3 regions of the Mesorhizobium sp. WSM3879 genome follow, and region 1 is predicted to be linked to each of the others. Evidence: predicted binding sites of a transcription regulator. Region 1 holds the regulator's gene; each other region holds the start of a gene.
What was found. Region 1 encodes LexA, which represses DNA repair genes until DNA is damaged. Its sites were predicted from a motif close to TGTTCNNNNTGTGTTCNG; they were not measured.

Region 1 (9,720 bases):
GGAAGGCCGGCGGCTTCGCGCTGATTGCGGAGATCAAGAAGGCCAGCCCTTCCAGGGGCTTGATCCGCGCCGACTTCGACCCGCCGGCGCTCGCCAGGGCCTACCAGCAAGGCGGTGCTGCCTGTCTTTCGGTGCTGACCGACGCACCGTCCTTCCAGGGCGCGCCCGGCTTTCTGACCGCGGCGCGCGCCGCCGTTAGCCTGCCCGCCCTGCGCAAGGATTTCCTCTTCGACCCGTATCAGGTTCATGAAGCCCGCGCCTGGGGCGCGGACGCGATCCTCATCATCATGGCGAGCGTCGACGACGCCTTGGCCAGTGAATTGGAAGCCACGGCCTTCGATCTCGGCATGGACGCGCTGGTCGAGGTGCATGACGAACAGGAGATGGAACGCGCGCTTCGTCTCTCGTCGCGGCTGATCGGCATCAACAACCGCGATTTGAGAACCTTCGAAACCAGCCTCGACGTTTCCGAGCGGCTTGCCGCCATGGTCCCGGACGACCGGCTGCTGGTCAGCGAGAGCGGCATTTTCACCCATCAGGACTGCCGGCGGCTGGAAAAGAGCAAGATCGGCACCTTCCTCGTTGGCGAAAGCCTGATGCGGCAGGCCGACGTGGCCGCCGCGACCGCCCTTCTGCTGACGGGCAAGGCGCCGGCCGAGGCCGTCTGAGAATGCCCGCGCTTACGCATCTCGGCGCCAAGGGCGAAGCCAACATGGTCGATGTCGGCGGCAAGGCCGAGACGACGCGCACGGCCATCGCCGAAGGGTATGTCACCATGCAGCCGGAAACGCTGGAGATGATCCTGGCCGGCGACGCCAAGAAAGGCGACGTGCTTGGCACGGCGCGCATCGCCGGCATCATGGCGGCCAAGAAGACGCATGAGCTCATCCCGCTTTGCCATCCCCTCCTTCTCACCAAGGTGTCCGTCGAGATCGAGCCCGATCACGCGCTTCCCGGCCTGAGGGTCAGCGCGCTTGCCAGGGTTACCGGCAAGACCGGGGTGGAAATGGAGGCGCTGACCGCGGCGTCGGTTGCCTGCCTCACCATCTATGACATGGCCAAGGCAGCGGACCGCGGCATGGCGATTTCCGGCATCAGGCTGGTCGAGAAGACCGGCGGCAAGTCGGGCGACTACAAGGCAGGTCTGTAGCATGGCTTTGCTTCCGGTCGCCGACGCGCTCCAGCGGCTGTTGGACGGCGCGACCGCGCTGCCAGGCGAAAGCGTGCCGCTGGCCGACGCCGCCGGCCGGGTTCTGGCCGACCCGGTGGTGGCTCTGCGCACCCAGCCGCCCTTCAATGCGTCGGCGATGGACGGCTATGCCGTAAGGGCCGCCGACGTGGCCTCGGCGCCGGCGCGGCTCTCCGTGATCGGCATGGCGCCCGCCGGGCGTGGCTTCACCGGCTCTGTCGGCAAGGGCGAGACCGTGCGCATCTTCACCGGCGCGCCGCTCCCCGAAGGCGCCGATACCGTCGTTATCCAGGAGAATGTCCGCGATCTCGGCGGCGGCGGCATCGAAGTGACCGAGCCGACCGCGGAGGGACGAAACGTCCGTCGCCGCGGCCTCGACTTCTGCGAGGGCGACCTGCTCCTCGAAAAAGGCCGCCAGCTCGATCCGGCGGCGCTTTCGCTGGCGGCATCGGCCAACCATCCGAGTCTCAACGTGGTGCGGCAGCCGCTGCTCGCCATCATCGCCACCGGCGACGAATTGCTGCCGCCGGGCAGCGCGCTCGGCCCCGACCAGATCATCTCGTCGAATGCCTATGGCGTCACAGCTACGGCCCAGTCGGTCGGCGCGCGCGCGCTCGACCTCGGCATCGCCGCCGACCGCAAGGACGCGATCGCGGCCCTGGTCAAGAAGGCGGTCAAGGCCGGCACCGACGTCATCGTCACGCTTGGCGGCGCCTCCGTCGGCGACCACGACCTGATCCACGACGTGCTGACCGGCGAAGGCATGCAGCTCGACTTCTGGAAGATCGCCATGCGTCCCGGCAAGCCGTTGATGTTTGGCCGGCTCGGCGACATTCGCTGCATCGGCCTGCCCGGCAATCCGGTCGCAAGCCTGGTCTGCTCGCAGCTGTTCCTGAAGCCGCTTCTGGCGCGGCTGGGCGGCCGGTCCTGCCGGCAGGAAATCCGCATGGCCCGGCTAGGCGTCGCAATGCACGCCAACGATCTCAGGCAGGACTATGTGCGCGCCGTGGTCCGCGAAGATGCGGGGGCGTTGATCGCAACACCGTTCGGCATCCAGGATTCCTCGATGTTGAGGATTCTCGCCGATGCCAATGGCCTGATCGTGCGCCAACCCTTCGCACCGGCGGCTGAAGCCGGCGAGGAATGCAGCGTTCTGATGTTACGCTGAACAAAACGTCAACACATTCACTAAACTTTAAACGGTTGCGGAACACAACTGGAACAGATAGTGTTTGTTCTGGGTTTGTTTTTCTGATTCTGGTTTCAGAACCCATGGGGGCCGCCATGCTGACGCGCAAACAACATGAACTGCTGATGTTCATCCATGAACGGCTCAAGGAAAGCGGCATTCCGCCGTCTTTCGATGAGATGAAGGAAGCGCTCGACCTTGCCTCGAAATCGGGCATCCACCGCCTGATCACGGCGCTGGAGGAGCGCGGTTTCATTCGCCGGCTGCCGAACCGGGCGCGTGCCCTTGAAGTGCTGCGCCTACCTGACTCGATCGCGCCCGGCCTCAATGCGGCGAAGAAATTCTCGCCGAGCGTCATCCAGGGCGGCCAAGGCAATCTCGGCCGCCAGATCAAACCCGCGGCGCCCGCCCGCACGCCGACGCCCAGCAATGACGACGACGCCGGTTCAGCCGTCTCCATCCCGGTGATGGGTCGCATTGCCGCCGGCGTGCCGATCGACGCCATCCAGCACCAGACGCATTCGATCACAGTGCCGCCGGACATGATCGCGGGCGGCGAGCACTACGCGCTCGAGGTCAAAGGCGACTCGATGATCGAGGCCGGCATCTTCGACGGCGACACGGTCATCATCCGCAACGCCAGCACTGCGAGCCCCGGGGAGATCGTCGTGGCGCTGGTCGACGACGAGGAGGCGACGCTGAAGCGCTTCCGCCGCAAGGGCGCCTCCATCGCGCTCGAGGCTGCCAATCCGGCCTATGAGACGCGCATCTTCGGTCCCGATCGCGTCAAGGTTCAGGGCAAGCTCGTCGGGCTCATCCGCCGCTACTGAGGGGCTGCGGCTTGGCTTCCTTCTCGGGCTTCTTGTAAGGCGCCAACCCCCTCGCCTCACGCGAGTAGCGCCGCTGTTCGTGCCAAGGGCGGTACGGTTTTTCGACGGCGTATTGAATGGTTGCTCGCGCCGTCGCCGATTGCGGATCGAAGAAGACGGCGGCACTGCCGTCGCGCGCGAGCTGCCGCTTGGTGACGACGAGGATACGTGGATCGCGGCAGGGATTGTAGGCCGTGGCGTCGTTGATGACGATGAGGTCTGCGAAGTCGCAGGCAGGCCGGGCAGCTTCGCGGTTCTCGGCGAGCGCGACGATCGCGCCTGATGGATGCCGGCCAATGCAGAGATCGCCCGTGCAGTAAAAGGGCGATCCAGGCGGCAGGTCGACCGGATCGGCCAAGTCCAGCGTGCCCTTGGCGAATGTCTCCGGCGGCACGATCGTTTCGGCCTTGAGCGCACGTTTCCAGTTATCGGTGGTGAACTCGTTGGAGCGGGCGCGATTGATGGCGAGTTCGCCGCCGCCGATCGGCATCGCCACCAGATGCGCGTCCTCCGAGATCAGCAGGTCCGGCGTGCGCACCTGCGGGATGATCATGACGGCCGCGGCAGCGAAAGGAATTGCGGTCAGCCTGAGCCACGTAGTCGCCATCGTGGCGATGACGAGCGCGATCGTCGCCAGCAGCACCGAATGGATCGAGATCAGGCCCACGGCATCGACCGGCGACCACTCCGAAATCCACGCCGAGATCGCGATCATCGCCGCCAGGCCCTTGCCCATCAAATAGAGGAAGGGCCCGTCGAAGCCGAACGGCATCATGACCGCGCTGGCGACGGCCAGAAACATCACGATCGTGACGATCGGCATGATCGCGAGATTGGCCAGCAGGCTGAGCGGCGAGACGCGCTGGAAATGCCAGATGGCAAACAGCGCCGTGGCACTTCCGGCAATGATCGACGTCATTGCGGCGCCACCTGCTCCGACTGCCAGTTTGTGCGACATGAACCGCAGGAACGAACGCTTTTCCGGCGGCGCTCTCACCTTGCCGGCGCGGTAGTCGGACCAGCCGGCATAGGCGCCGACAAGGGCGGCGGTTGCCGCGAACGACATCTGAAAGCTCGGGCCAACCACTTCATGCGGCGACACCAGGATGACGGCGATGGCCGAGATCGCCAAATTGCGCATCGTCAGCGCGGCGCGGTCGAAAAGCACGGCGATCAGCATGACGGCCAGCATGATGAAGCTTCGCTCGGCGGCGACCACCAACCCGGAGATGACGAGATAGGCGGCGATCGACATAAGCGCGATTGCCGCGGCATACTTCTTCACCGGCCGGCGTGACGAAAAATCCGGGAACAGCGCAAAGGCGCCGCGCAGCAGAAGCATGACCGTGCCGGCGACCAGCGCCATGTGCAGGCCCGAAATCGAGATGATGTGATAGATGCCGGTCCGCCGCATCGCCTCGTTGATGTCCTCGGGAATGCCGGCGCGCACGCCGACGATCAGTGCAGCGGCAATCTCGCCTTCGGGTCCGCCAATGGTGCTTCTGATGTGATCGGCAATGTTTTCGCGCGCGTTCTCGATGGCTGAGGCGATGCTCGTCTGAGCGATCGGGTCGGTTGGCGGAATGAGTTTCGGGTCGCCGAGGAGAAATCCACTGCCGCCGATGCCGGAAAAATAGCTGTCGAAGGAAAAATCATAGCTTTCGGGACGGACCGGCCCGGTCGGCGGCAGGAGCCGTGCGTAACCCGTCACCAGCGATCCAGCCTTCATGCCGGCCGGGATCCTGCGTGCCGAGAGCCTGACGCGATCCGGTGCGTAGCGCAGCTTTGGATGCGCGGTCGAGATGAGATCGATGGTCAGCCTGACGCGGCCATTGGCCATTTCCTCGGCGACGGCGACGCGGCCTGTCAGCCGCGTCTGGATTTCGGAGCCGAGCATCGGTGTTGCGGCGCGCCAGGTCTCGACCTTCGCGGCGACGAAGCCCAGCGCGCAAAACAGAGCCGCCATAAAGACCAGGTGTGTCTTCAGCCAGGGACGCGAAACGGCCGCGCATAGAGCCATCAGCGCCACCGCCGCCAGCGGTCGGTAAAGATCCGGCTCGGCGCTCAAGGAATAATAGAGTATCACGCCGGCGGCCAGGAACACCGGCACCAGCAGGAAGCCGATGCCGCGGTCGAGCTCGGTGGAGGCTGCCTCGGCCACACCCCGGCGAAACGCGGAAAACGAGGCACGGCGGAACCGCCTGCGGATTAAGTCGATGGCTGCCGGCGGACGAGCTTGTAGCGAAGCATCGCCGTCCGGCGGCAAAATTTCGGCGGCCGGACGCGGCACTGGAACCAAAACCGGTACAGCCTCGGCAGGCACGGTGGCGGCAAACAGCAGGCGCTCGCTCACGCCAGCCGTCGTCTCCTCGCCCTCCTCCGCACCCCGGCCACGTCCAGCCATCGGGTCTGCCCCTTGCGCCCCAGACCTCCTATGCTACATGAACGCCCACCGCGCGAAAGTCCGCGCAAACATGCCCGCTTCAGTGCTTCTTCCGAGAGTTCCATGTCCGACAAGGTCGTCACCCGCTTTGCCCCCTCGCCCACCGGCTATTTGCACATCGGCGGCGCGCGCACGGCGCTGTTCAACTGGCTCTACGCCAGGCACACGGGCGGCACGATGCTGCTGCGCATCGAGGACACCGACCGCGAGCGCTCCACCGAAGCGGCGACGGCCGCTATTCTTGACGGACTGACCTGGCTCGGCCTCTCATGGGACGGCGAGGCCGTGTCGCAGTTCGAGCGCGCGCCGCGCCACCGTGAGGTGGCAGAGGAGCTCGTACGGCTGGGCAAGGCCTATTTCAGCTATGAGACGCCTGCCGAGCTGGAGGCGATGCGCGAGGCGGCGCGGGCCAAGGGTCTGCCGCCGCGCTACAATGGCCAGTGGCGCGACCGCGACCCCTCCGAGGCGCCTCCCGGCGTGAAGGGCGCCATCCGCATCAAGGCGCCGACCGAAGGAGAGACCGTCGTGCACGACCGCGTGCAGGGCGAGGTGCGATTCCCGAACAAGGACCTCGACGACTTCATCATCCTGCGCTCGGACGGCAACCCGACCTACATGCATGCCGTCGTCGTCGACGATCACGATATGGGCGTCACCCACATCATCCGCGGCGACGATCACCTGACCAACGCCGCGCGCCAGACCGTAATCTACAACGCCATGGGCTGGACCGTGCCGTCGATGTCGCACATCCCGCTGATCCATGGTGCCGACGGCGCCAAGCTGTCGAAGCGCCACGGCGCGCTCGGCGTCGAGGCTTATCGCGCCATGGGCTATCTGCCGGAGGCCCTGCTCAACTATCTGGCCAGGCTCGGCTGGAGCCACGGCGACGACGAGGTGATGTCGATCAAGGATATGATCTCCTGGTTCGACATCGGCGACGTCAACAAGGGCGCCGCCCGGTTCGACTTCGCCAAGCTCGAGGCGCTGAACGGCGTCCATATGCGCAAGATGGACGACAAGGCGCTGTTTGATATTCTCGTAGCCACCCTGCCCTATCTCGAGGGTGGCCCGGCGCTCGCGGCCAAACTCGACGACAGGCGCAAGGCACAGCTGCTTGCCGCCATGCCGGGCCTCAAGGAGCGGGCAAAGACGTTGGTCGAGCTTGTCGATGGAGCCGGCTTCCTGTTCGCCGAGCGGCCCTTGCGGCTCGACGAAAAGGCTGCGGGGTTGCTTGGCAGCGACGCCCGCGCCATTTTGCGCGGCGCCCATGCCGCGCTCGCCGCGATCTCCAGCCAATGGAGCGCCGCGACCGCGGAAGCCGCTATTCGCGATTTTGCGCAGGCAGGCGGCCATAAGCTCGGCGCCGTGGCTCAACCGCTGAGAGCTGCGCTCACCGGCCGCAGCACCTCGCCCGGCGTGTTCGATGTGCTCGCTGTGCTCGGCCGTGAGGAGAGCCTGGCGCGGGTTGCGGATCAAATCGATTAGGAGCGAACTGGCCCAAGAAGATTGGCATTGAAAGGTGTGTTTCGCAGTGCAACATTAGGCCTTGGCCCAATCTGGCACGCACCTCCTAAAATGCGGTGGCAAGTTCGCGCATTCCGGTGATTTCGACGTGTCGTTTGCAGGAATTGCCTTGCCGGCATGAGAAAACATAAAGGAGTTTGCAATGAGCGAAGCTGCGACAAAACTGGAATCGGGCGGCAAGGCGCGCGAGTCGACCGCAAGGCTCGAGCTCGCCGGCAAGACGCATGAATTCAAGGTGCGAAGCGGCTCGACCGGGCCCGACGTCATCGACATCGGCGCGCTGTACAGCACCACCGGGGCCTTCACCTACGATCCCGGTTTCACCTCGACGGCAAGCTGCGAGTCGGCGATCACCTTCATCGACGGCGACGCCGGCATCCTGCTGCATCGCGGCTACCCGATCGACCAGCTCGCCGAGCACGGCGACTTCCTCGAGGTCTGTTATCTCCTGCTCTACGGCGAATTGCCGACCAAGGCGCAGAAGGACGACTTCGACTATCGCGTGACGCGCCACACCATGGTGCATGAGCAGATGTCGCGCTTCTTCACCGGCTTCCGCCGCGACGCCCATCCGATGGCCGTCATGTGCGGCGTGGTCGGCGCGCTGTCGGCCTTCTACCACGACTCTACCGACATCTCGGACCCATATCAGCGCATGGTCGCCTCCATGCGACTGATCGCCAAGATGCCGACGATCGCGGCGATGGCCTACAAATACCACATCGGCCAGCCCTTCATTTACCCGAAGAACGAGCTGAATTTCGCCGCCAACTTCCTGCACATGTGCTTTGCCGTGCCGTGTGAGGAGTACAAGATCAATCCGGTGCTGGCGCGCGCCATGGAGCGCATCTTCATCCTGCACGCCGATCACGAGCAGAACGCGTCGACTTCGACGGTTCGTCTCGCCGGCTCTTCGGGCGCCAATCCGTTCGCCTGCATCGCGGCCGGCATTGCTTGCCTCTGGGGCCCCGCGCATGGCGGCGCCAACGAGGCGGCCCTCAACATGCTGGGCGAGATCGGCCATGTCGATCACATCCCGGAATTCATCGCCCGCGCCAAGGACAAGAACGACCCGTTCCGCCTGATGGGCTTCGGCCATCGCGTCTACAAGAACTACGATCCGCGCGCCAAGATCATGCAGAAGACGGCGCATGAGGTGCTGGGCGAGCTCGGCATCAAGGATGATCCGCTGCTCGACATCGCGATGGAGCTGGAGAAGATCGCGCTGACCGACGAGTATTTCATCGAGAAGAAGCTCTATCCGAACGTCGACTTCTATTCGGGTATCACGCTGAAGGCGCTGGGCTTCCCCACCACCATGTTCACCGTGCTGTTCGCGGTCGCCCGCACCGTCGGCTGGATCGCGCAGTGGAAGGAAATGATCGAAGATCCGCACCAGAAGATCGGCCGCCCGCGCCAGCTCTACACCGGCGCCACGGAGCGCGATTACGTGCCGATTGCGAAGCGGTGAGTGAGCGAATAGCGAAATAGCGAATAGCGAATAGGGACAGAACTCGGCGGCGCTGAGCGGCGCCCAGCCTACTCGTTATTCGCTACTCCCTATTCGCTTTTCTGATGCACCCCAGCACCACCTCTGCAGCAATCTCGCCCGACGGCCTGTCGGTCGCCATGCGCCTGGCGATTTCGGCAAAACCTGCCCGCTGCCAGGCGCGCATGCCGGTGTCGGCAAACAGGGCTTCCAACTGACGCGCCAGGTTCTCCGGCCTGACATACTGATCATAGAACTCCGGCACCAGCGCGCGATCGGCGATCAGGTTGGGCAGCAGCGCCGACCAGGTCGTCACCAGATGCTGCAGCAGCTGCCTCGCGATCGGATCGAGCTTGTAGCTGGAGACCATTGGAACACCGCAAAGCGCAAGCTCGAGCGAAACTGTTCCGGAGGCGATCAGAGCCGCGTCGGCCTTGCCGAAAGCCAACCATTTGCGCTCCGGATCGGTGATGATCTCTGGCTTCTCGTCCCAACGCGTGACGGATGTTTTCACCAGGTCGGCGACATGCGGCACCGTCGGCAGCATCAGCCGCAAGCGGTGACCGCGCTGATGCAAGACCGATATCGCCTTGCCGAACGGCTCGATCAGCCGGCGCACCTCGCCGCGGCGCGAGCCGGGCAGCACGAGCAGCGTCTTCACGCGATCCTCCGACAGATCCCGCGGCAAGCTCTGCGCCTTGGCGGCGCCAAGCACGCCGGGATCCTGGGTCAGCCGGTGGCCGACATAGGTGCCGGGCGGCCCACCAAGTCGGGTGAGCGCCTTCACTTCGAAGGGCAGGATGCAGAGGATGTGATCGACATAGGGCTTCATCGCCGCCGCCCTGCCCGGCCGCCATGCCCACACGCTCGGGCAGACATAATGGACGATCGGGATGGCGGGCGCGGCGGCGCGGACCCTTTTGGCGACCCGCAGCGAAAAATCAGGGCTGTCGATGGTGATCAGGCAATCCGGCCGCTCCGCCGCGACGGTGCCGGCTGTTTGGCTGATCCGGC
Region 2 (9,720 bases), on a different contig from region 1:
CATGAGCGCCGCAACCTGCGATTTTCATTCCATGATCGAGCTTGTCCGCACCAACGACGCCGTCCTCATCTCCTTCGTCGAATCGCTCATGCGCGACGCCGGCATCGCCTGCTTCGTCGCCGACCAGAACATGAGCGTGCTCGACGGATCGATCGGCATCCTGCCCAGGCGCGTCATGGTCGATGCCGAGAAAGCCGATGCCGCACGGCGCATCCTGAAGGATGCCGGCATCGAGAACGAGATCCGCCGGCAATAATGGCAGCATCAACCGCCCTCGCCCCGGACACGCCGGCCCACACGGTCGACGCCTTCCATCGCGGGCGCTTCTGGCTGGTGCAGCCGCGACAAGGCCACCGTGCCGGCATGGACGCCATGATGCTGGCGGCTGCCGTCCCATCCGGCTTTTCCGGCCGGCTCGCCGATTTCGGCGCGGGCGCCGGTGCGGCGACGCTCGCCGTGCTGTCGCGCTGCCCTTTGGCACACGCGGTTCTGGTCGAGCGTTCCGCGGAGATGGCGGCCTTTGCCGCGGCCACGCTTGCCCACCCCGGGAACGCGCATCTCGGCGACCGCGCCTCGGTGCTTAAGGCCGACGTCACGCTTGCGGGACGGGCACGGCACGGAGCCGGACTTGCCGACAATTCGTTCGACTTCGTCGTCATGAACCCGCCCTTCAACGCGGCGCAAGACCGCGCCACGCCGGACGCGCTGCGCAGAGAAGCGCATGTCACGGAAGACGGCCTGTTCGAGCGCTGGATCAGAAGTGCGGCCGCCGTCGTCAAGCCGCGCGGCGGACTGGCCGCGATTGCGCGGCCGGAGCAGCTTGTCGCCATCCTGGATGCGATGGAAGGCCGCTTCGGCGATGCCGAGATGCTCTGCGTGCACCCGCGCCCAGACGCGGCGGCGATCCGCATCGTCGTCAGGGCGGTGCTCGGCGCGCGCGGAAAACTGTCGATCCGGCCTCCGCTCACCTTGCACGGCGCATCCGGCAACGAGCCGACGGAGCGGACCGAAATGATCAACAACGGGCTGGCGTCGCTGTTCGGCGATTGATCAGAGGCCGGCGATGCGGCATTGCCGTTGCGCGGCGAATTCCTACATGCCCGGGAGCAAGGATGAGGTCTGACCTTGCTCTAGCATCTCTTGTGGAGACAAGCTTTCGTGAAACGCTTCTTCAACCGCCTGCTGCCGAAATCCTGGCGCTCGACAGTCGTCACCATTCCGGTCATCAGGCTGCATGGCACGATCATGCCCGGCGGCGGCCAGTTTCGGCCAAGCCTGTCGCTCGCCTCGACGGCCGGGCTCATCGAGAAAGCGTTCGGCTTCGACGCGCCGGCGGTTGCGATTTCGATCAACTCGCCGGGCGGCTCGCCGGTGCAGTCGCGGCTGATCTTCAAGCGCATCCGCGACCTGGCGGCAGAGAAGGATAGACGAGTGCTCGTCTTCGTCGAGGATGTGGCGGCCTCCGGCGGCTACATGATCGCAATCGCCGGTGACGAGATATTCGCCGACCCTTCCTCGATCGTTGGCTCGATCGGCGTCGTCTCCGCCTCCTTCGGCTTCCCGGAGCTGATGAAGAAGATCGGCATCGAGCGGCGCGTCCACACCGCGGGCCAGAACAAGGCCGTACTCGACCCCTTCAAGCCGGAAAAGAGGGAAGACGTCGAGCGGCTGAAAGCCTTGCAGCTCGAAGTGCACGAGACCTTCATCGATCTCGTCAAGGAACGGCGCGGCACCAAGCTCAAGGACGACCCGGATCTGTTCACCGGACTGTTCTGGACCGCCAAAAAGGGTCTCGAGCTCGGCCTCGTCGATGCGCTGGGCGACATGCGCAGCGTGCTCAAGACCCGTTTCGGCGAAAAGACGCAGCTCAGGCTGATCACCGCGCCGCGCGGGCTTTTCGGCCGTTTCGGCTTGTTCGGATCGCGTTTTTCGGCGCCGGACATCGCCGCGGCCGCGGCCAGCGGCGTCATCGATGCGGCGGAAGAGCGCGCGCTGTGGGCGCGCTTCGGGCTTTGAAAAAGCCATGATTGCGTCTAGCATGGCCGCTTGACCGACCCATCCGGCCGGCCTTGCCGCGAGAACGCGGGAGGAGTTGTGAGATGCCGCAGATCATTTTCTTCGTTGTCGTCGGCGCCGCCGCCTATTTCGGTTATCGCGCTTTCGTACGCGAGGCCGAGCGCGTGACGGCCAAGATCCGGCGCACCGAGAAGCAGGCGGCCAACGGCACGATGGGAACGCTGGTCAAGGATCCGAAGACCGGCGAGTACCGTCTGGCCAAGGACTGAACACCATCTCGCCAGCAGCCGACATTCTGGAGGCAGAGGCCAAGTCCCAGACATGGCTTGCGCCTGCCAAGATCAACCTCGCGCTGCACGTCACCGGACGGCGCGCCGACGGTTACCACCTGCTCGATAGCCTTGCCGTGTTCACGCGCTTCGGCGACCGGCTCGAGATCGAGCTGGCGCAAGACGATGCGTTTTCGGTGTCTGGCCCCTTCGCCGCCGGCGTGCCAATCGATGGCGACAATCTGGTACTCAAAGCGCGCGACGCGCTGCGGCGGGAAGCCGGCGCGCAACAGACGCCACCAGTCGCCATCCGGCTGGAAAAGAACCTGCCGGTCGCTTCCGGCGTCGGCGGCGGCTCGAGCGACGCGGCGGCGGCGCTCAACGGCCTTTCGCGCCTCTGGAAGCTCGACATCGGGGAGGCGGGGCTGGCGCGGATCGGGCTGACGCTCGGCGCCGATCTCCCGATGTGCCTCAAGGCAAGGCCGCTCCTTGCGCGCGGCATTGGCGATGCACTTTCGCCGCTGACGGAGTTTCCGGCGCTGGCGCTGGTCCTCGTCAACCCGGGCGTGGCCGTTTCGACACCCGAAGTGTTCAAAGCGCTTTCCAAATCTGACAATGAGGCATTGCCGCCGCTGCCCGGCCGCCTCGATTTTCACGGCATACGCAATTGGCTGGACACGACGCGGAACGATCTCGAACCTGCCGCTCGCGCCATCCAACCGGCGATCGGCGATGCGCTCAAGGCGCTGAAGAAAGCGGGAGCCGCCTTTGCCCGCATGTCGGGCTCCGGTGCTACCTGCTTCGGCCTGTTCGAGACTGGCAATGTCGCCAAGCGCGCGGCGATCGACATCCGCCGCCGCCATCCCGGTTGGTTCGTGGCCGCGACGCGCAGCATGGAGACCGACTGATGGCCAACGAAAGCCGCCCCTTCATCCCGGTGCGCATCGCGGTGCTGACCGTTTCCGACACGCGCAGCCTAGCCGAGGACAAATCGGGGCAGATATTGGCCGACCGCATCGCAAAGGCTGGTCATGTATTGGCCACTCGCGACATCGTGACCGACGACCGCGAGAAGATCCGCGAAAAAGTGCTCGCCTGGTCGAAGGATGAAACGGTGGACGTCGTCATCACCACGGGCGGCACCGGCTTCACGGGGCGAGACGTCACGCCGGACGCGCTGGAGCCGATTTTCGAAAAGCGCATGGACGGCTTTTCGGAAGTCTTCCACCGGATTTCCTATGACAAGATCGGCACATCGACGATCCAGAGCCGGGCGACCGGCGGCGTCGTCAACGCCACCTTTATCTTCGTGCTGCCGGGCTCGCCCGGCGCGTGCAAGGATGCTTGGGACGGCATCATCAAGGCGCAGCTCGACTACCGGCACATGCCCTGCAACTTCGTCGAGATCATGCCGCGGCTGGACGAGCACCTCAGGCGCGGCGGCAAGCTGGAGTAGCGGCCCCGTCCGGCTCAGCGGATGACCGGCTCGCCGTGGAAGCGGCGGCGCGACGGCCGCGAGACGCCGAAGCCGATTTCCATCATCAGCCGCGGCGTATGCGTCGGCACCGTTCCCATATGGAAGCCGAACGGATCCTCGACGAAGCCGAGGCCCGCCTCGCCCGTCAGCGTCACAGGGCTTTCCGGACCGTAGACGTCCAGCACGTCTTCCGCGGGGTGGCCGACCAGAAGCGTGAGCTGGTGCTTGAGCGCGCGGCGCCTGTGGCTGCCGCGGACATAGACATGCGGGCCGGTGCCGGCGTCGACCGGCACCAGATAGAAGAAGAATTTCAGCATCCGCCAATCGTCGAGATCGAAATGGTATTTGCCGAGCGAGGCGAGATTCTTGTCGGCATCCGAGGCCTTGCCGGTCGGAAAGCTCCACCACACGCGCGTCGTGATCAGTTTCGCCTGGCCGCCGAGATAGTGCTGCGCGACCTCGAGGAGCAGCGGATCCCGCTGGATGGCAAGCGCCGCCGGGCAATCGAGGATGCGTTCGAAATAATGCCCGCTGAGCTGCGAGCGGCCGAAACGCTTCTCCGCCTCGGCATGGTCGCCCGGCATGAATTCGAGACGGCGGTCGAAATTGCCGAAACAGGGCGTGCGTTGCGCAAAAACGGCGATCTCCTCATGGATCGCCGGCGGCAGCGTGAACCCCGAAAACAGTCCATCGGAGCGAAGCGCCGCGACCACCGCCTCGCGATCGACTCCGGCAAACATCGTCTCTCCCGCATTGTCGAGCGGGCGGACGCGTCTGGCGCCTAGCCAGTGCATGCGGCGCCCCGGCATGGTGCGCGCCAGCACGAACATCGGCAGCCAGGCCGGATTTTCGCGTAGATCTTTCAGATAGGTCGGGATGCGCACGGCGATGCGCCTGAACAGGCTGCCATTGCGGGCGATCGCCTCGAGGTTGGCCGCGCCTGAATTATCTGGAGTACCAAGGTTCATCGGGTTCCTCGTATGCATGGCGTCCATCGAAGCGCCAGCCGTCTGCCGCTTCATCGTCACCCAATCCCGATTGTCCCGCTTCAAGCAGATGCTAATTCACCGCAGTTTTTTGTGCAATGCACAATAGAATGGGCCGGCAAAAGTTTGGCGACCTCTTCTATCTTCTCGCCTTCTGGAGAGAAGGAGGGCATGCGCTCACTTCGGCGGCGCCACCCAGATTTCGGCATTCAGCCTTCTGGTGGCGAGGCCGCGCGCCAGAGCTTCGGCGCTGCGGGCGCTTTTCGCCAGCACCGTGGCCTGGCGCTTGCTGATGACAAGCCCTTCCTCCAGAGCCCGGTTGCCCGAAAAAACCCGGACCAGAAACGGCATGCGATTGCCGCGGGCGCGTGAAAAACGCGCCGGCATCGTCTGCCTCGCCGCGTGAGCGACGACGTCGTCGATCCAGCCTTCGGCGAGCCGGGCGCCGGGTTCCAGAAGCAGCAGCCAGTCGCCCTTGGCCTGGCCGATGCCCGTTGCGATGCCGCCGGCCACGAGGTGGCAGCCGGCATGCTCGGCGACGCGATGCGTCTGGTCGGTCGAGCCGGTGTCGCAGACGATGACGTCGCGCACGACGCCCTCGACCGCGCCGCCGATCAACGAGGCCAGCGTGCGGGCAAGGCCTTCTTCGTCGTTCCTGGTTTCGATGAGGACGCTGAGCATTTTAGCCGAATAGCGGAAAGCGCGGCGCTGCGCCAGTTGCGCTTTCTGAACGAGAAAGTTCTTGCTTTGTTCTCATTGGTAAAATAGGAATAGTTTCATGAACAGAGCGATTCGACAGCCTGCCGACAGTCCCTGGGAGAGGGCGAAAATGGAACAGATCGTGCGCGCCGACATTGCCGCTTTCGGAGCAGGCAGAGCCGAGATGGCAAATGCAATGATAGAACAGAGCGGCATGCGCGTGCGGCCGGACCGCAATCGCGGACGCTCCGCGGGCATCAATCCGTCCGGCCGCTTCGAGCCGGTCAGCCGGCATGTGTTCGACGATGGCTGGAACTCGCTGGAGGAACTGCCGCCGTTCAAGACGGAGGTGCAGGTCGAGAAGCCGCGCACCATCATCACGCGCAACGAGTCGCCGGACATTTCCTTCGATCGTTCGATCAATCCCTATCGCGGCTGCGAGCATGGCTGCGTCTACTGCTTTGCCAGGCCAACGCATTCCTTCATGGGCCTGTCGCCGGGGCTCGATTTCGAATCCAAGCTCTTTGCCAAGCCCGATGCGGCGCGTATGCTGGACAGGGAATTGTCGAAGCCCGGCTACCAGCCGCGCACCATCGCCATCGGCACCAACACCGATCCCTACCAGCCGATCGAAAAGCAATACCGGATCATGCGCGAGATCCTGGAGGTGCTGGAGGCGCGTGGCCATCCGGTCGGCATCGTCACCAAGTCGGCACTGGTGACGCGCGATATCGACATCCTGTCGCGCATGGCCGAACGCGGCCTCGCCAAGGTGGCGCTGTCGGTGACGACGCTCGACCGCATGCTGGCGAGAACCATGGAGCCGCGCGCCTCGACGCCGACAAAGCGGCTGGAAGCGATAAGGCAGCTTTCGGATGCCGGCGTCCCCGCCTCGGTGATGGTGGCGCCGATCATTCCCGGCCTCACCGATCCGGAGATGGAGCGCATCCTCGATTCGGCGCGCGCCGCCGGCGCCAGGGAGGCAGGCTATGTCGTGCTGCGTCTGCCGCTCGAGGTGGCGCCGATCTTCAAGGACTGGCTCTTGCGCCATTATCCGGATCGCTACCGGCATGTGATTTCGCTGATCCGCTCGATGCGCGACGGCAAGGACTACGATTCGGAATGGGGCAAGCGCATGAAGGGCGCCGGACCCTATGCCTGGCAGATCGGCCGGCGCTTCGAGATCGCCGCCAAGCGGCTCGGCCTCAATGCCGAGCGGCGGCAGCTTCGGACCGACCAATTCGTCGCAGGCTCCGGCGTCGGCGAGCAGTTGATGCTGCTGTGAAGACGATGCCGCCGCGAAGGCCGGCGCCAAGGCAACTCCGGAGGCAGACTTTTGCGCCCGGATTGCGATCCGCTAACCCTCTGTTTTGATGTAACTTCGTACGGAAGGCCCGCTACGCACTCTTCCTGGAATTGCTCAAGAATCCCGTCCGGCCCAGTCCCCCGGCCGTGAGACGGTGCCCTCCCGGTCCGACGCCCCATCCGACCCGGAGGGACTTGCGGAGAATCGGAGCCGATGCGAACCTCGCCGCACCATGGCTCGCGCGCGTTCCGATTCTCCGCTTCTCTTCGAAATGGTCGAGAAGCCCGACTTCTCGATTGAAACGAAAGCGATGGCCGAGGGGCTGTGGCCGGTAGCGGGGATGGACGAGGCGGGCCGCGGGCCGCTTGCCGGTCCGGTGGTGGCCGCGGCCGTGGTGCTCAACCCGGCCAACATTCCCGAAGGGCTCGACGATTCCAAGCGCCTCACCCATCTGCAGCGCGAGGCGCTGTTCCTCAAAATCCTGGGCTCGGCGCTCAGCGTCTCGATGGCCTCGATCAGCGCCGAAGGCATCGACAACAGCAACATTCTGAAAGCCAGCCTGGAAGCGATGCGCCGCGCCGCCGCTGGCCTGTCGCTGCCGCCCAAACTGGCGCTGGCGGACGGTCGCGACGTGCCGCCAGGGCTCACCTGCGAGGGCCGCGCGCTGATCAAGGGCGACCAGCGCTCGCAGTCTATCGCCGCCGCCTCGATCATCGCCAAGGTGATGCGCGACCGCATGATGTGCGGCTGCGGCGGCCATCATGAGCATTACGGCTTCGAAATGCATATGGGCTACGCGACGGTCCGCCACCGGACCGCGATCGAGGCGCATGGCCCGGTGGCGCGACTGCACAGGGCGTCGTTCGCGCCGTTCCGGTTGGGCGGCGTCGAGGTGGCGGAAGCGGAAGAGAGCTTCGAGGGAATAGATTAATCTCAGGAGAGATGGCCGGCAGGCTGAGGGGTCGTCGCGCGTGACGCGCCGATGTCGTCTTTGGTCGTACAAGGGGTTGAGCTCTACGCGCAACGACCCCCTCTGTCGCCTTCGGCGACATCTCCCCCTCAAGGGGGAAGATTATTCGCGCCCAAAACAAAAAAGCCGCCGGGTTGCCCAGGCGGCTTCATGTCAGCAACGGCAGAGCCGCTCAGTTCAGCTTGGCCTTCACGTCCTGCAGCGCCGACTTGAACAAATCGGCGCCGGCCTTGGCGTCGACCTTGGCGGCGAGCAGCGCACGGGCGGCCTCGACGGCGATGTCGACGGCGCTGGCACGCACCTCGCCGATCGCTTCGCGTTCGGCCTGGCTGATCTTCTGCTCGGCAAGCGCCGTGCGCCGGGCGACGTAGTCCTCGGTCTTCTTATGCGCCTCGGAAGCAAGGAGCTCGGCCTCGCGCTTGGCGGCGGCGACGATGTCGGCGGCCTCCTTCTCGGCTTCCTTGCGCTTCTGCTGGTATTGGCCGAGCAGCTGCTGGGCCTCTTCGCGCAGGCGGCGCGCTTCCTCGAGTTCGCTGCTGATCTTGGCCGCGCGGGAATCGAGCGACTTTGCGAGCATGCCCGGCACCTTCAGATAGATGACGGCGCCGAGGAAGATGATCAGGGCAATGGTGGCCCAGAGCGTGGCAAGTGATGTGGCGTCCATGATGGCCTCCTCACCGGGTCGCGGATTTGACCGCGGCCGAAATCTCGGCCTTGTCGGTCTTGCCGCCGACCAGCGCCTCGACGATGGCCGACGTGGTGTCCTCGGCTATCGTGCCGACTTCCTTCATCGCCTTGGCCTTGATCGAGGCGATGCTCGCCTCGGCTTCGCCGAGCTTCTTCTCGAGTTCCGCCTCGAGCTTCTTGCGCGTGCTTTCGGCTTCGCTCTTGGCGGCGTCGCTCGCCTGCTGGCCGATCTTGTTGGCGTTGGCCTTAGCTTCCGCCAATTCCTGCTCATAGGCGGCAACGGCAGCGTCCGCCTCGCCCTTCAGCCTGGCGGCGTGGTCGAGATCCTGGGTGATGCGATTGTTGCGGACATCGATGATACCGCCGATGCGCGGCATCACAACCCGCTTCAGGAACAAATAGAAGAGCCCGAAGGTGATGACGAGCCACAGGATCTGCGACGGGAAGGTCTCGGCATTGAACGGCGGGAACGTGCCATGCTCCTCGGCAGGCACGGCGGTGCCCGCATGCGTGTCGCCCTCGGCCGTGGCCGGCGCGGATTCTTGCGCAAAGGCAGATGTCACGAACATCTCATTCCCCTGTCCATACGGCGGGGCCGCACCATGCGGCCCCTTTCGTCAGCGCGTGGTTCTTACCTGAAGACCAGCAGCAGCGCGATGAGGAGCGAGAAGATGCCCAGCGCTTCGGTCACGGCGAAGCCGAAGATCAGGCGGCCGAACTGGCCGTCAGCGGCCGACGGGTTGCGGAGCGCACCCGAGAGATAGCTGCCGAAGATGTTGCCGAGGCCGATGCCGGCGCCGCCCATGCCGATGCAGGCGATACCAGCGCCGATAGCAGCTGCTGCAGTTGCGTCCATTTCAAAACTCCTGTGGTTTTCGTAATCGTTGCGGTTGGTACGTTGGGTATGCTGGCGCCGGGGCGCCGGTGAAAATCGATCAGTGGCTCGGGTGCAGAGCGTCGTTCAAATACATGCAGGTCAGCACGGCGAAGACGTAGGCCTGCAGGAAGGCGACCAGCAGTTCCAGCGCCGTCAGGGCAACCGCCATGGCGAGCGGCAGGACCGAGCCGGCGATGCCGACCGCACCCAGCGCGCTGAGGCTGACGACGAAGCCCGAAAACACTTTCAGCGTGATGTGGCCGGCCAGCATGTTGGCGAAAAGACGAACCGAGAGGCTGACGGGACGCGAGACAAAGGAAATGACTTCGATCGCCACCACCAGCGGCATCAGATAGCCAGGCACGCCATGCGGCACGAACAGCTTGAGGAAGCCGAGGCCGTGCTTGGCGAAGCCGTAGACGATGACGGTGCC
Region 3 (9,720 bases), on a different contig from region 1:
ACGCCTGTTTATGAAGGCGATTTTCGGACGTGCGCGGCATCGTTTCGGGCAATCGCGCGGGAAGCCGTGATGCCACCAGCGCTTGGGGCGCGCTGACGAGGTGTTCTTATCCCGCTTCGCGGCTGATCCCATATATACTTATATATTCTTCCCGGGATGCCCTGAAGGGTGTCGCAACCTTTCGGCCGCTCGGCTTGTCAATCTGAGCCCTGGCTTTGACCCGAAACGAAGTCTCACTTTGGGGAGACGTGCTTCAGCTGTTGATCAGCGGCACGGTGACAGTGGTCGAGTAATTGATCGGAAAATCGCTGAAATAGGGAAAGTTGATGACGAAGGCATAGCTGGCGCTGACATGCGCCATCTTGAAGCCGCCGCTCGGCGGGTCGGTGGTGATCGTCACTGTCACGTTCTGCAAGCCGAGCGCCTGTAGTTTCTGCGTCGCGATCGTCTGGATCTGAGCCTGGGTCATCGTCCTGTCGAGCTGCAGCGAGCGCGCCGAGGCCTCGAGCGCATAGCGCACGCTGGACTCGTTGTTCATCGACCAGCCGAAGGCGAAGATGCCGAACAGAAGCATGATCAGGAAAGGCACGATCAGCGCGAACTCGATCGCGGCGCCGCCAGATGCGTCGCTGGCAAACAGCCTGGTTTTTTGCTTAGCGGACACGGACCACCTGCTGATGGCCGAGCGCGCTATTGCCCGGGAAGACGCCGAAGGTGAACGGCGGGACCCAGGTGCCCGACGCCTGGATCTGGACATAGATGGAGGGTACTTTCGATCCCGCACAGGTGGTCGACTGCGTGACCACGGTCGTTCCGCATTTGTAGGTGCGTGTCACCGTGATCGCCGCATCGGAGGGTTTCTTCTCCCAACTCGCAAGCGCGGCGGCCTGAACGGCGGTGTCGTCGCCCCCGCCGGCCAGCAGCAGATTCGCCGCCGTCTTTACACCCGCCCGCATCGCCATCGAGTTGGTGACATAGGACCAGCCATCGGCGATTCCGAACAGCGCGACGCACAGCACCGGCAACACCAGCGCGAATTCCACCGCGGCCGAGCCGGAGCGATTCTTGCGGAAGCGGATCGCTGCCGTCGCCACGCGGCTACTCGACAATCGCAACGGACGGGGCAGCGGGGATGTCTTGCAGCCCAAGGCTCGAGCAGTTCTGGTTGATCGTGGAATTGCCCGACCACTGGATGGTGTCGGCCACAACCTGGGTGCAGCCGTTCGCGCCCGAGAAATTGCCGAGATAGTTGACCTGCTGCTTGGGAAAATAGATCGCGCCGGTCAGCGAAGAAGTCGCCGTGCCGTTGAAGGTGCTCTGCGCCGCGGTGCCGGTCCTGTCGCCGTAGAACAGCACGCCGGAATAGGTGCCCGAGGTCGGCGCGCTCAGCGTTACGGTGGCGTTGCCGTTCATGCTGATAGTGTTGCTGCCCGTCATATAGATGGTTACGCCGGTGCAGGGCGCAGCGCAGGTGATGACCGCGCCTGCGTTGATCTTCAGATTGCCCTGAACGACGTAAGTGCCGGAAGAAAGCGCGACATTGCCGTTGAGGTTCATGCCGCTGCAGTAGGTGCCGGACACGAGTGTCTGCGCTGACTTGCCGCCGCTTACATTTCTGCACGGGGTGGTAACCGCGGGCGCCGGCAGGCTGGAGAATGGATCGGACGCGGGCAAGGCCTGGGTTAACGGCGACTTGCAGGTCGTGGTCACCGGGTTGTTCAGCGAAACGCCGCCGACCGAGATCAGGCAGTCGGCCTGAAGCCCTGCCGACCCCTGCACCTTGATGGCATCGGCGGCGCTCGAATTCGACATGACCGAGCAACCGGTCAGCTTGACGCTGGTGCTGCCGGAGAAAAGCGCCGCCTGCGAGGCCGACTGATTGAGCGCCAGCACGCAGGCCTTGGAAGCATCGGTGATGAGCGCCACCGCCCTCGCCTGCTCCGGCACCTTGCTGTCCGTGAAAATGGAGGTGAACATCCGGTCGAGGTTCTGGTTGAGGATGACCTCGACTGCCTTCTTGGCCGTGTTCGGCCCCGAGGTGGGCGGCGCGTGGACGGTGATGGTGCCATTGCCGAGGCCGTTGTCGGTCGCCGACTGCGTCGCGGCCGCCGTGATCGCCGCGGTATTGGATCCCTGGATCTTTTCCAGCGCGCCGGCATAGGCGGCGGCATCCGCCGTCGCCTGCAGCTTCAGGCTCGAATAGTACCAGTAGGACGTCTCGACGCCGAGCCCTGCCCCGCCGACGACGATCGGCAGGGTGAGCGCGAAGATCGTCGCAACATTGCCGCTCTCGCCGCGCCGCAGGCGGCGGGAGACGAACTGTCTGAAAATCCGACCGAATGTGTTCATGGCCGAGCGCGCCCAAGCTATCCCAGCCACCACGTTCAACACCCCGCGATAAACGAATGGCTAATTTTTTTCCTCGACTTGCGATTTTCAGACCCTTGTATGCATATCTACCGCCCTGCGCGGCCGCGACTCAGACTTAGGTCCCACTTCATATAAGACCTAAGGTGAAGCTGCGGATAAATCAGCGATTTTAGCTTTTGCTGCATTTTATCTTTTTCGGAAATCCGTCGTAGAGACGGCTGGAGTAGTTTCTCTGCCGTTTCCGGCGAGGGGTGCTGCCATGATCAGACGGTTCTGGGCTTCGACGCGCGGCAATTTCGCGCTGGCGACCGCAATCGCCATGGTGCCGCTGATGCTTGTCGTGGCCGGCGCCGTCGATGTGGCCGGCACGAGCGACGACGCGGCGCAACTGCAGAACTCGCTGGACGCAGCCGGACTGGCGGTGGGCACGAAATACCAACCGACCATGTCGGCCGGCGATGTGCGCCAGCTCGGCCTGACCTTCTTCTCAGCAAATCTGAGCGTCGCCGACGCCGGCGAATATTCGGGCAGCGTCGGGGCGTTCCAGGCAGCGGCCAGCGGCGATCCGAGCGGCTACACCATCTCGCTGTCGTCGAGCATCAGCCGAGCGGCTTTCATCAGCGGCGCGCCGGCCTGGCAGGCGACCCGCTCCGCCTCCGTCGAGGTCAAACCGGGGGCGCAAGCGTGCGTTCTGGCGCTCGATCCGCATGTCGGCTCCGCCGTTAACCTGCAGGGCTCGACCAATGTGGCGATGAACGGCTGCGTGATCGCCGCAAACTCGGACGCGGCCGACGCCATCGACCGCGGCGGCTCGGCCCTGCTTAGCGCCGCATGCGTCTCGACGGTCGGCTCGACCTCGGGGATAATGCCGCCCAACGCAACACTCTCGTGTGACGCACCGCTCGAAAACCAGTACGCATCGTTCGACCCGTTGGCCAATGTCACCCCGCCCGCTTACGGCATGTGCCAATCGATGCCGAACGGCAAGACGGTCACGCTTTCGCCCGGCACCTATTGCGACAAGACCTGGTCAGGAAAGATCACGCTTAATCCGGGCGTCTACATCCTGCGCAATGTCACCATAAAGCCCGGCGGCAACGGCAGCCTCACCGGCCAGGGCGTGACGATCTTCCTGATGGAAGGCTCGCAGCTCTACATCAATGCCAATGAGCAGGTGAACCTCTCGCCGCCGACCAGCGGCCCCTATGCAGGCATCACAATCTTCCAGGCCAAGGGCAACACCGCGGCGCTGACGATCAACGGCGGATCCGGCTCGGTGGTCAGCGGTTTCATCTATGCCCCCGACGCGGCGATCTCCTATGCCGGGAATTCGGACATGAACGCGCAGGGCAATTGCCTGCGGCTGGTCGGCAATACCGTAGGCATGACCGGAAACTCGGCGGTGAAATCGGACTGCGCGGCCGAGCTCGGCAATCGCGAGATGTATGCCGGCAGGATGATCACCCTGGCGAAATAGCGCCGCTCTTCCGTCGAGGGGAAATCAGTACTCGCCGACGATATCGGCGCCGGGCTGTTCGTCGAACAACACCGCGCAGCCGCGCTGCAGCGCCACCTGGCTCAACGCGTTCGCCGCCGCTTCATCCGATGAGACGAAGTCCCCGGTCAAGACGCGAAGTTCCTCGACGGCTCTCGACATCGAAACAAGGCGCCCAGCCGCGCCATCGCTGGCGCAGGCGTCGACGACGCAGAGAAGGTCGATAAGTTCGAAGCTGTCCATGGCGGCCTCCGCCCACAGGATCCCTTCGCGGAAGACAACGGCGTGACGGGCGACCGGGTTCCGCTTGGAGTGGTGCATCATGATTGGGCGACAGCCTGGGCGGCCCGCGCTGAGATCGAGGCGAAGCGGCAGGCAGGGCATAAAAGTACGTCGCGCACGCCTGTGGTCGTTTGGATCGACCGGCAAAAGCGCGGCGAACAGGTTCGCGAATCTCGGCAGACTGCGGGATTGTGGGAGTTGCCCGCCACATCGCAGGAAATGGCGGGCAACTCCACTTTCAAACCGCCGATGAAGGGACGTTACTCGACGGTTGTGCCACAATGAGTTGTGGGCCTACTTGTTTCCAGAAATCGCCCATTCGGACCTCTGCGCTCAAAGGTGCGGCCTCAGGTCCCGCCTGACAAGGGACCGTGGCCCGAAAGCAGGAACATTCCAGCTTTGGCGCCGTTGCCACGACATCCCAATCGGCAGAGGAGAGGAAACCATGGCCGACAGACCTACAGTTGTAAACACCAGTGGCGGGGGCGGCGCCGGCACAGCAGTGGCGATCGTTCTTGCCATCATCGCGATCGTGGCCCTGCTGTTCTTTACCGGCATTATCAATGTCGGTGGCCGCACCGGCGGTGGCGGATCGACGGATGTCAATGTGAAGCTCGATGCGCCGAAGGTCGAGGCGCCCAAGGTGGAGACGCCTGCGGCTCCGTCGACGACGCCGGCACCCGCGCCTGCCGCTCCGGCTCCGGCCCCGGCTCCGGCCAACGGCGGTTGATCCGCCTGGCGCAACCGGTAGGCCGGTTGCGCGTTTATCGAATGGCTACTCCAGCTTCGGCCCGCGCATTCCTCTGGAAGGCGCGGGCCCTTTTTTTCTCGGGCCCTTTTTTCTCGGGCCCTTTTTGTCTCCGGCAGGTCCGCTCAGTCATCCAATTCCATCGGCCGATGGCCCGGCCTTTGATGCCAGACGACCTGGCGGAAGTCCGTCAGTTCGACGACTTGGTCGCAGGTCGGACAGATATAGTTGTCGCAGCACTGGCGAAGCGCCGGCGGAGTGCGGCGCACTGCCCCCACCGGCGGACGGGTTTCCGTTTTTCCTACCTGATGAAGCATCGATTCCTCCCAGTTTTTCTGATTTTTCGAGTATCGCCTTCCACCCGGCTTGGCCTCGCCTATGGCGGTTTCGCTGGGCGCGGTGAGCGCGCGCCCGCGAGCGGAAATGAAAATGGACTATCGCGGACGGGGCCTGGCTTTGCCGCGGCACTATTGGCGAAATTCACTTGCCGAGGGTTCACAGGATTCTCCCCAAGGGCGAGAAACGGGGTGGCCCCTCAACCACCGTCGTGCCAGGCGCAAGGAACAGCAAAACACCGGCAGAGCGTGCTTGCAATAGGGCCTGCGCGGCAAAATCGATTTCGCGCCGCGCCCGGCAATTACATTAGCAATCATTCATTGAAAGGCGTATCAATCCAGCGGCGGTCGCCGACGATCGTGTGTCAGGTCCCGCTTGCAATCCTTGGAAATGGGAGGATGCCATGGCCGAAGCTGCAATGAAGGTCACCAAGCTCGAATCCAAGTCGCACAACAATCCCGACGAGGTTCGCTCGCCCGCCAAGACCCGCGTCGAAGTGGTGCGGCTGCCGGGCTACACGCTCGGGCGGCTCAACATGGAGCCGGGCTGGAGATGGTCCGAATGCGTGAAGCCGGTGGTCAAGACCGACAGCTGCCAGGTGTCGCATGTCGGCTATGTCGTGTCCGGGACGATCACCATACGCATGGACGACGGGACGCAGAAGACCTTCGAGGCCGGCACGTCCTATACCATCCCGCCCGGGCATGACGCATGGGTGGAAGGCAATGAGCCGTTCCAATGCATCGAGGTGCTGAGCGCCGAGCAATACGCCAAACCGGCCTAACGGCGGCTGTCGGCGAAGGGACGGCCAGAAGATCGGAGGGGCGGTGCTCCGGCTCGGCCGCACTTCCTCATCCTGGTCTTCGCGCGTCGCTCGGCTCCTGACTTCGTCCTAGCATGACGCAGTTTTGGGCCGCGATCCTTCGCGCCCCTCCCTGGTCTCGCGGTCAAGCCGTCAAAGGGGAGCACACCGGCGCAACCGGTCAAAGCCCTTGGTTGTGACGGGTTGCAGATGTTCTCATCCCCAGCTGGCCGGCTTGACAGGAAACTCCTTTTGTTCTCTTTATGTTCACACGCATTACCGCTTACAACAGTTGCTGCTAATGCTGCGATGCCGCAAAGCGGATGGATGGAGCCGAGAGCGCGATGGCCGCCACGAACGCCGCTTCGGCCGCTACCATCCTGCATGCCGATCTCGACGCCTTCTACGCCTCGGTCGAGCAACTGCTCGACCCGTCGCTGCGCGGCAAGCCGATCGCGGTCGGCGGCGGCGTGGTGCTTGCCGCCTCCTATGAGGCGAAGATTTTTGGCGTTCGCGGCGGCATGCCCGGCCGCAAGGCGCGCGAGCTCTGTCCGCAGCTCATCTTCGTCGGCGGCCGCTTCGGCGAATACCAGCGTCTCGGCGACGCCGCGATCAAGGTGCTCGACGATTTCACGCCGCTGGTCGAGCGCATCTCGATCGACGAGGCTTTCGCCGATGTCGCCGGCTGCACGCATCTGTTCGGGTCGCCGGACGAAATTGCGCGAACCATCCGCCGCCGCGTGAAGAGCGAGCTCGGCCTGCCGATCTCGATCGGGGTGGCACGGACGAAGCATCTCGCCAAGATCGCCTCGCAGGCGGCCAAGCCCGACGGCCTCGTGGTGGTCGAGCCCGGCACCGAGCTTTCCTTCCTGCACGATTTGCCGGTGTCGCTGATGTGGGGCGTCGGTCCGGCAACCAAAGCCAGGCTCGCCGAGATCGGCGTCGAGACCATCGGGCAATTGGCGCGCACGCATAGCGGCGCGCTGGAGCGGCTGATCGGCCATGCCGCCGGCCAGAAGCTCGCGGCCCTTGCCTGGAACCGCGACCCGCGCCGGCTGGAGACGCATCGCCGCGCCCATTCCGCCGGCGCGCAGTCGGCGCTGGGCCGCAAACCGGCGCTGCCGCGCGTCTTCGTGCCGACGCTCCTGCATCTCGCCGATCGCGTCGCCAGCCGCCTGCGCGCCAAGGACCGGCCTGGCCGCACGGTGACGGTGCGCGTGCGCTTTGCCGACATGCGCGCGGTCACCAGCTCGGTGACGCTGGAGCAACCGATCCAGGCGACGACCATGCTCGCTGACGTCGCGGAAGAGCTGGTCAGAGGCGTGCTCGCCGCTCACCCTGGCGAACGGGAAATCTCGCTGCTGGCGATCTCGGTCTCGCATCTGGAAGAGCATGCCGAGCTGCAGCTCGAACTGCCGCTCGGCCTGGCGGACGAGAAGCTGAAGCCCGGCAGCCGCAAAGGCCTCGCCCGCTTCGGCGCCGACCGCGCCATAGACAAGATCCGCCAGCGCTTCGGCAAGCAGGCCGTCGGCTACGGCACCGTCGCGCTTGAAGCGGCGCGCTCGGTGCCGGATGAATTCAGGGAGCTGGCGGAGAAGGAGCTGTGAGGGAGGTGCTTCGGCATCTGCTCTGCGGCGCTGGAGATTGGCGAAAGCCGACGCGCCGTCCGATCTCCCCCTTGTGGGGAGATGTCGCCGAAGGCGACAGAGGGCGTCGCCGCGCGTGAAGCGCCGGCGTCTTCGGCGACGAAGACAATGCTGGCGATCTATGTGAGACGCCCCTCTCTGGCCTGCCGGCCATCTCCCCCTCAAGGGGGGAGATCACGCGCTCTGGCGGCTGCCCTCAACCCGCCACAGCCCAGTCCAGCCGCATCGCCGCGCTCATCGTTTGCCCATCTTCAAGCACCGTCAGCCCTTCGCCGTGATGCGCATCGACCGGGTGCGAGACCGGCTCGAAGCAGAAGAAGCCGGCGTCGGATGACGGCGAATAGAGGATATAGACGCCAAGCTCCGGCGAGGCAGTGAGCGTGATCCTGATCCCCTCCTCGAGCTGCGTGATCGAGGCGCGACGATTCCAGCCGTCGAAGGCGTTGTTGACCCAGTCCCACGGCAGCGGGATGGAGCGCGAGAAATCCCAGGCCGGGCGCTCGCTCAGCGGCACGACGCCGACCGGCAAATGGCGCTCGTCCTCCAGCCAGACGCGCCTCGCCTTGGCCCCGAGCAGCGTTGTGTCGCCGCGCGGGAACCAGGGATGGAAACCGAGCCCGTAAGGCAGGCGCATGCCGGCGCGGTTCTCCACCGTCAGCTGCGCCTCCAACGCGCCGTCCTGCAGCGCATAGGTCACGGTAGCCGCATAGCGGTAAGGACCGATCGCGCCCTCGTCGAGCACCAGCTCCGCCTCGGTGACGGTGCGGCGGGCGAGCCGCCACGGTCTTTGGAAACCGTCGCCATGGATCGGAAAGGCTTCGCCCGGAATGTTCGGCGCGACGGCGTGGAAGCGGCCGTCGAAAGTGAAGCCGCCGCCGGAGATGCGGTTCGACCACGGCACCAGGAGTTGGCAGCCGGACGTGCCGGTGCCATCGCCCGGCTTCAGCAGCGGAACCGGCGCGCTGCCGATCACCAGCGCGTCATAGCGCGCGATCGCCGCGCCCTTCTCCGGCGCCAGCACCAGCCTCGCCTGCCCGTCGTTCAGCTTGACCGCGCCGGCCATATCCTCACCAGCCGCCATCGATGGCGATGTTCTGGCCGCTGATCATGTCGGAGGCGGGTGAGACGAGGAACAGCACGAGCTCGGCGACATTGTCAGGCTCGATGCGCGTCTTGAGGCTTTGGTTCTCGAGGATCCAGTCATTGTACTGCTTCAACCGGTCGCCGAAGACGCGCGCCTCCGCCTCCGAGACCACCGCGCCCGGCGACACGGCGTTGACGCGGATGCCATGCGGCCCGAGCTCGCGCGCCAGCGACTTCGTGAGCCCGAGCATGGCGCCCTTCGAGGCGACATAGGGTACGTAGCCGTCCCAGCGGCCGTTGAGCGTGATCGAGCAGAAGTTGACGATCTTGCCGTAGCCCTGCGCCTTCATGCCCGGCGCGCAGGCCCGCGCCAGCGCAAAGGCGGCCGAGGAATTGACGCGGATCTGATCCTCATAGTCGGCCAGCGAGAACTGCTCGAACGGCCGGTTGATGATCAGCGCCGCGTTGTTGATCAGGATATCGATCCCACCTTCCTTCGCCGCCAGCGCGGCAACAGCCGCTTCCGCCTCGGCCAGCCGGTTGAGATCGCAGCCGACGAAGGCAATATCGCCCCTGGCCTGTCCGGCAAGTCTCGCCACCGTCTGCTCGCCATCGCCGATGTCGGGGCGGTCGAGCACCAGCACGCGCGCGCCGACCCGCGCCAGCGCTACCGCCTGGGACCGACCAAGCGAGCCGAGGCCGCCCGTCAGCAACACTTTACGACCAGCGAGCGCCTTCATTGCCTAACCCTCACAGGACAGAATGGACTTCGTCGATCGAGGTGTCGCCGATGCGCTTGTCCAGCACGATCTCGCCGCGCGCCATCGCGACGATACGGTCGCAGCACTCGAAGACGTGGTGCATGTTGTGGCTGATGAAGACGCCCGTCACTCCCTGTTCCTTCAGGCCGCGCACGAAGCCGATCACCTTGTTGGTCTCCTTGACCGAGAGGTGATTG

Region 2: a site for LexA is predicted at 5,486-5,503, ahead of CK218_RS05220 (PA0069 family radical SAM protein). Genes of this name have one in related genera too.
Region 3: a site for LexA is predicted at 6,287-6,304, ahead of dinB (DNA polymerase IV). Genes of this name have one in related genera too.

Annotation. Positions count from the first base shown of each region.
Region 1 covers NZ_NSFZ01000004.1:288,398-298,117, forward strand. The annotation lists gene trpC (indole-3-glycerol phosphate synthase TrpC) at 1-668, shown strand, start outside; gene moaC (cyclic pyranopterin monophosphate synthase MoaC) at 671-1,150, shown strand; gene glp (gephyrin-like molybdotransferase Glp) at 1,152-2,357, shown strand; gene lexA (transcriptional repressor LexA) at 2,474-3,208, shown strand; gene CK218_RS11370 (ComEC/Rec2 family competence protein) at 3,192-5,651, opposite strand; gene gltX (glutamate--tRNA ligase) at 5,754-7,178, shown strand; gene gltA (citrate synthase) at 7,360-8,688, shown strand; gene lpxB (lipid-A-disaccharide synthase) at 8,771-9,720, opposite strand, start outside.
Region 2 covers NZ_NSFZ01000002.1:377,921-387,640, reverse strand. The annotation lists gene CK218_RS05260 (DUF2007 domain-containing protein) at 32-256, shown strand; gene CK218_RS05255 (methyltransferase) at 256-1,050, shown strand; gene CK218_RS05250 (S49 family peptidase) at 1,159-2,016, shown strand; gene CK218_RS05245 (hypothetical protein) at 2,100-2,285, shown strand; gene CK218_RS05240 (4-(cytidine 5'-diphospho)-2-C-methyl-D-erythritol kinase) at 2,312-3,193, shown strand; gene moaB (molybdenum cofactor biosynthesis protein B) at 3,193-3,741, shown strand; gene CK218_RS05230 (hypothetical protein) at 3,756-4,730, opposite strand; gene CK218_RS05225 (glycosyltransferase) at 4,926-5,429, opposite strand; gene CK218_RS05220 (PA0069 family radical SAM protein) at 5,578-6,732, shown strand; gene CK218_RS05215 (ribonuclease HII) at 6,986-7,684, shown strand; gene CK218_RS05210 (F0F1 ATP synthase subunit B) at 7,896-8,387, opposite strand; gene CK218_RS05205 (F0F1 ATP synthase subunit B) at 8,398-8,979, opposite strand; gene CK218_RS05200 (F0F1 ATP synthase subunit C) at 9,042-9,266, opposite strand; gene CK218_RS05195 (F0F1 ATP synthase subunit A) at 9,346-9,720, opposite strand, start outside.
Region 3 covers NZ_NSFZ01000009.1:27,485-37,204, forward strand. The annotation lists gene CK218_RS20275 (TadE/TadG family type IV pilus assembly protein) at 254-664, opposite strand; gene CK218_RS20280 (TadE/TadG family type IV pilus assembly protein) at 654-1,094, opposite strand; gene CK218_RS20285 (pilus assembly protein TadG-related protein) at 1,099-2,349, opposite strand; gene CK218_RS20290 (TadE/TadG family type IV pilus assembly protein) at 2,630-3,847, shown strand; gene CK218_RS20295 (hypothetical protein) at 3,872-4,108, opposite strand; gene CK218_RS30260 (hypothetical protein) at 4,151-4,432, shown strand; gene CK218_RS30960 (hypothetical protein) at 4,593-4,877, shown strand; gene CK218_RS20305 (cupin domain-containing protein) at 5,635-6,015, shown strand; gene dinB (DNA polymerase IV) at 6,378-7,640, shown strand; gene CK218_RS20315 (aldose 1-epimerase) at 7,876-8,760, opposite strand; gene CK218_RS20320 (SDR family oxidoreductase) at 8,747-9,502, opposite strand; gene CK218_RS20325 (ATP-binding cassette domain-containing protein) at 9,513-9,720, opposite strand, start outside.